2 regions of the Peribacillus muralis genome follow, and region 2 is predicted to be linked to the other one. Evidence: riboswitches for the same ligand, from Rfam matches in the RefSeq annotation. Region 2 holds a riboswitch; the other holds the start of a gene.
The links. A riboswitch is a leader RNA that binds a small molecule or an ion and turns the genes downstream of it on or off. The one in region 2 is predicted to bind glycine.
Positions count from the first base shown of each region.

Region 1: linked by a shared signal. The riboswitch ahead of ABE28_RS02880 (amino acid permease) and the one ahead of gcvT (glycine cleavage system aminomethyltransferase GcvT) in region 2 are both predicted to bind glycine.

Region 1 covers NZ_CP017080.1:609,968-613,178, reverse strand. Annotated here, with positions in the region: gene ABE28_RS02885 (amino acid permease) at 1-587, opposite strand, end outside; glycine riboswitch at 1,102-1,180, shown strand; gene ABE28_RS02880 (amino acid permease) at 1,363-2,700, shown strand; gene ABE28_RS02875 (DUF3311 domain-containing protein) at 2,888-3,088, shown strand; gene ABE28_RS02870 (sodium:solute symporter family protein) at 3,085-3,211, shown strand, end outside.
Region 2 covers NZ_CP017080.1:3,108,325-3,111,535, forward strand. Annotated here, with positions in the region: gene gcvPA (aminomethyl-transferring glycine dehydrogenase subunit GcvPA) at 1-680, opposite strand, end outside; gene gcvT (glycine cleavage system aminomethyltransferase GcvT) at 698-1,804, opposite strand; glycine riboswitch at 1,925-2,007, opposite strand; glycine riboswitch at 2,011-2,098, opposite strand; gene ABE28_RS15085 (DEAD/DEAH box helicase) at 2,456-3,211, shown strand, end outside.

The sequences.
Region 1 (3,211 bases), 2.4 Mb from region 2:
CCTCCCGTGAAGAAGCCGCCATTTGACCATAGATTGGATAACCCAATGGCATCCCCGCCATTTCCTATTCCGAAGAAAATGAGGCCGATACCGGCAATGATCATCAGTACGATCGTGATGATTTTTATGAGTGCGAACCAAAATTCGAATTCACCGAAAGATTTTACGGAAATGAGGTTGGCCGCCCCCAAAATGATCATGGCGACGACACCTGGAATCCAAGCAGGCAGCTCAGGGAACCAGTACTGCATATACAGGCCAACGGCAATGATTTCGGACATTCCGACGATTACCCATTGAAACCAGTTGCTCCAAGCAGTCATATAACCTGCCAATGGATGGATATAGCTACTCGCAAAGGTTGCGAAAGAACCTGTAGTGGGCTCCAAATAAAGCATTTCGCCCATGGAGCGCATGATGAAAAATATAAAAATACCTGCGATGGCATATGCAAGCATTACGGATGGCCCGGTCCATTTGATCGTGCTCGCCGATCCCATGAATAGCCCGACCCCGATGGTTCCGCCCAAGGCTATCATTTGTATGTGTCGTGCCTCCAGCCCTCTCTTCAATTCCTTGTTTGACATGTTTGACTCCTCCAGGTGCTTATTCTATGTTCTACCCGACTCTTTATTAATTTAATTTTGCATTTGATTTTGTATAGTACTGTAATTTCATTTTCTTATCTTATAATAGTAAATATTCTGTAAAAATACAAATGTATTTTTGAAAAAAACAGCTGGCAAAAACTATCTTTTTAAAAATCCTTACCTGAAACTATCATTTCAGAAAAATGATGAACAATATTCAGGAATAGTGATTATTCAAAAGTTGTAAAAAAATCCATTTTTCCGCTGGAGCTCCTGTTTGTGTGCGGTCAAAAATCTTCCTCACATCAAGATCGTAAACCCGGATTCAAGCTTATACGACCTCCAGAAATAATTTGTTGACCGATAGATTAATAAATGATAGAATTCGAATATTATTTTATAAGGATAATGAATGTTTTATCGTGAAAGCGCACCACTTGCCTTTCATGAAAGACGTTCATTGACAACCGCATACAAGCAAGCGATGAATGCTATGGATGACACTATAGCAGGAGCAGCTTCTGGAGAGACTGTACAAGATGCAGCGCCGAAGGATTCACAATCTCAGGCAAAAGGACAGAAGAGTAACGAACGATAAATTGTTATTCTGAACCCTTTAAGAGATTGGTATTTTCCAATCTCTTTTTTCATTGTCCACTTTTCTGTTAAGACGGAACAAACGAGGCGACGCTTCACGTCCCTCTCTCCAAGACCGTACCGGTTTGAAATAATTTTTCATTACTTAGACTTTGAAAAGGCGGGGGCGTATCGAATGGCTAAACAGGAGTTAAAAAGAGATCTACAGAATCGGCATGTACAATTGATTGCGATAGGGGGAACCATTGGTACCGGTTTATTTTTAGGGTCCGGAAAAGCCATTCAATTGGCGGGACCATCCATCATTTTTTCGTATCTAATCATAGGGATAGCCTTGTTTTTTGTCATGAGGGCCCTAGGTGAATTGCTCTTATCCAACGCAGGTTATACGTCATTCACCGAATTCGCAGCCGAATATATCGGACCGTGGGCTGGATTCGTGACAGGATGGACCTATTGGTTCTGTTGGATCATGACCGCAATGGCCGATATCATCGCCGTTGGTGTCTATATGCAATACTGGTTCGATATCCCGCAATGGATTCCGGCTCTCATATGTCTTGTCATTTTATTAGGATTGAACCTATTGACCGTCAGGCTATTTGGCGAATTGGAATTTTGGTTTGCCATCATTAAGGTAATTACGATCATCGCCATGATCGTCGCTGGAATCATTTTATTGATCATCGGCTTCAAAACAAGCACAGGAACGGTTTCATTAACGAATCTTTGGAGTCATGGAGGCATGTTCCCCCATGGCATATCCGGTTTCCTTTTGTCTCTGCAATTGGTCGTCTTCTCCTTTGTAGGTGTCGAATTGGTTGGGGTTTCTGCAGCAGAAACGGCAAACCCCAAAAAAAACATCCCGTCTGCCATCAATAAAATCCCTATCCGGATTTTACTGTTCTATGTCGGTGCCTTATTCGTCATCCTGGTTGTGAACCCTTGGACGCAACTGGATGCGACGAGCAGCCCATTTGTAGAAGTTTTTGCTTTAATCGGCATTCCTGTCGCTGCTGGAATCATCAATTTCGTTGTATTGACATCGGCCGCTTCCGCATGCAACAGCGGTTTATTTTCAACAAGCCGCATTCTATATACGCTAAGCAGGAATGACGAAGCCTCTGCCAAACTGGCACATTTAAATAAACAGGCTGTTCCAAGCAATGCCTTATTTACTTCAACTATCGTTGTATCAATAGGAGCATTGTTAAGCAAACTTATACCGGATCAGGCCTTTACAGTTGTGACGACCATCAGCGCCATCTGTTTCATCTGGGTTTGGAGCATCATCTTGATCTCCCATATCAGATATACGAAAATGCGCCCTGACTTAAGGGCCAAATCGACTTTCAAGGCACCCTTCACACCCTTCATAAATTATTTGATTCTAGGATTATTCGCATTCATCCTGCTGGTCATGCTATTTGCTGAAGCTACACGACTATCACTAATGATGACGCCGATCTGGTTCATACTCTTGGCGACGCTTTATAAATATAAAAACCGATAGCGAATAAGATGAAGCCTTGAACTCAATAGAATTCAAGGCTTCATCCATCCCATGGCCGGGACTGCTTAAATATATAAGCACCCACATTAAATTTTATATCAAAATAGTGTAAGCTATATATCATCGGCCGATTATCCAAAAATAATGGCATACGCTTCACTTTATATAAAAAGGAGGAGTTTTTTTGATGAAGATGATATATATCCTTACACTAGTTCCTTTTATAGGCATACTAGGATTTCTGCCCTTTGTGAATAGGATAGAGCCATACGTATTGGGGATGCCCTTCAATATGTTCTGGATGTCGATGTGGGTGGTCCTCACCTCTGTCATTTTGGGTATCATGTATAAGCTGGACCCAAGGAATCGCGAAGGTGACCAGGAATGAACAGTGCACTTATCATTATTTTAGCATTTTTACTTTTAGCCATATTTTTAGGCATTCGCTCATCCAAAGGGAAGGATATGAACCTCGAGCAGTGGACCGTCGGTGGACGTGGGTTCGGGGCGA
Region 2 (3,211 bases):
TCCATTTCTTTCAATGGCTCGATCCGGCCAAAAAAGTTAGGATATTGCACGATGACCCCAGCGATATCCTCGTTTGCCAATTCCTTCAAAGCGGCAACATCCGTCACCCCGTCTTTATAAGGAATTTCGATCACGTCCACGCGTTGCCCCTTCGCATACGTCTTGACCACTTCTCTTGATTCAGGATGTACCGCTTTGGACAGGAGAATTTTCTTCCGGCGTGTCTGACCTGAAGCAAGCATCGCCGCTTCAGCAAGCGAAGTCCCCCCGTCATACATCGAGGAGTTAGCTACATCCATACCCGTCAACTCACAAATCATCGTTTGGTATTCAAAGATGGCTTGAAGCTCTCCTTGCGAAATTTCTGGCTGGTAAGGTGTATAAGCGGTATAGAATTCAGAACGGGAAAGAACATGGTCGACGATGACCGGTGCATAATGGTCATATACACCCGCACCAAGGAATGATGCATAGCTTTTCAGATCAGCATTCCTGGAAGCGAGCCTCGCTAATTCCTTCATTAACGCAGGCTCTGATTTAGCTGGTTTGATATCATATTCCCCTTGAAAGCGTACACTTTCAGGGATATCTTTAAAAAGATCTTCAACCGTGGGTACCCCTATCACTTGCAGCATGTCCTGTTTATCTTGCTCTGTCATGGGTAAATAACGATGTTTCATCTAATGACCAGTCCCCTCTATTTACGTGGTTTTTTATAAAAAGGTGTTTGTATGATAACGGCTTTCAAACGTTTGGAGCGTATTTCCACTTCGACTGTTGCATCCAGTACCGAGTATTCCTTATCGATAAGCACCAATCCAACATTTTTCTTCAATGTAGGGGATTGGGTTCCGGTCGTGACCTCGCCAATGATTTTGTCGCCGCTGTATATCTTATAACCATGACGGGGAATCCCGCGGTCAATCATCTCAATTCCAACAAGCTTGCGGGGAGCCCCTTTTTCCTTTTGTTCGGCAAGAACGGCTTTCCCGAAAAAATCAGCCTCCTTATCCACTTTCACTGCAAAACCGATTCCAGCCTCTATCGGCGTGATGTCGGCCGATAGCTCCTGCCCATATAGCGGCAGCTTTGCTTCGAATCGCAGCGTATCCCGCGCACCCAAACCGATCGGCTGAATTCCTTCTTCCTGCCCGGCATCCAAAATCGCCTTCCATAGGGCAGGACCATTTTCACTGCGGCTATATATTTCAAAACCATCTTCACCTGTATATCCGGTACGGGAAACGATCGTTGCGATCCCGTTGATCATGACGTTTTCCTTGAACTTGAAAAAGCCAATTTCACTTAGGTCCGTGTCACCGGACAGTTTTTGCAATATCTCCTCAGCAGCCGGTCCTTGAAGGGCTAGCTGTGTATAGTCACTCGATACATTCGTAAGTTGGACATCATCCGGACAATTGGCCTGCAGCCAGTTAAAATCTTTTTCCGTGTTTGCTGCATTGACCACGAGCAAATAGTCGTCTTCGGCCAGTTTATAAACGATGAGATCATCAACCGTACCACCGTTTTCATAACACATAGCCGTATACAGCGCACCGCCCTGCTGCAGCTTCGATACATCGTTGGTAAGCATCTTCTGTAAAAAAGGGAGGCTTCCAGACCCCTTGACAACAACCTCACCCATATGGGATACATCGAATAATCCCGCCTTTGTACGGACTGCTTCATGCTCATCCTTGATGCCCGAAAATTGAACGGGAAGTTCCCAGCCGCCAAAATCAATCGTTTTTCCTCCGCTTTCCTGATAAACCTCGAATAGTGGTGTTCTTTTTAAATTGGTCAAAAAATGACCCCCTTCGGATTTTTTTTGGATTAAATGGCTTCATTGATCAATTAGCTTCTTAATCATTCGTGTTTCGGAAAAAAGCACAAAAAGGACAGAGAAAGCCCCCATGAGCTTTTTCTCTGTCCTGAAACCTGAAAGTTTACCTATATGATAGGTTTTCCCCTTTGGTGGCCGTCCTTAATTGGCGGCGCTCTCCAGAGTTGCGTCCAATAAGAGTTCTTTTGCCTGAGAGATTCACTGCTAAGTTTGCTCCTTCGGCGCTACATTCGTAGTCTCTCCCCTTATCTTCAACCGCATATAGATGGGTTACGAATGAAAGGGATCACTCCCGAGCATTCTTAATCCCTGGCATTCATGGAACGTGTTCGCTGCCTCCTCTTTTGAAAACTCCCGAAACTGATTGTATGCTCGCTTCAGTTAACTTGGATAAAGTGGGAGCCTATGGCCCATACTATGAAAAAACGAGCCACAAAATCAAAGTGCTACATGCATGGGAAATTGGAATTTTCTAAATATACTTATATCCTACCCTAAGAAACTTATCTCTGCAATATCTTTTGGAGATAATATTTTTCTTATTTCACATACGGAATGTTCGGATTTCGACCATATATTAAGGAAATTATGATGTAAGAGGGAGTTATTTCTATGAAAATCAATATATCCTCCAATTCTGAATGGAATGATGAGTTTCTGCAAAAAATTGAAAATGACGGCCCATGGGGAAATTGGGAGCTTTTTAAGCTGGCTGTTCAAATGGAGAAAAAACTCATCATCCCTGATTTTGAAGGGTTACAGGCACCCAAGCACCTTCCTCATTTAACCTCGCTTCCCCATCAATTGGAGGCAGCAAAACAAGTCGTGGAAACGATGAATGGAAAGGCCATTTTAGCTGATGAGGTGGGACTCGGAAAAACGATCGAAGCTGGGCTGATTTTAAAGGAATATATGATACGCGGTCTTGTCAAAAAGGTTTTGATCCTTGTACCTGCTTCCCTCGTTTCACAATGGGCATTTGAATTGAATACGAAATTTCATATCCCGGCAGTCGCCCAAAGGAAAAGCTATGTTTGGGAATCATGTGATGTTGTCATTTCTTCCATTGATACTGCGAAACGCGCTCCACATCGTGATATCATTTTCAATCAGGAATATGACTTCATCATCATTGATGAGGCTCATAAACTTAAAAATAACAAGACGAAGAACTATGAATTCGTCCAAAACCTGAAAAAGAAATTTTGTTTGCTCCTGACGGCAACTCCCATCCAAAATAAAGTGGAGGAGATCTTCCACCTTGTTTCCTTACTGAAACCAGGCCACTTAGGTAACGCGTCACTCTTTTCGGAGAAATATAAAGGAAAAGGAAAGAACATAATCGAAGACGAACGCCTCAAGGAACTG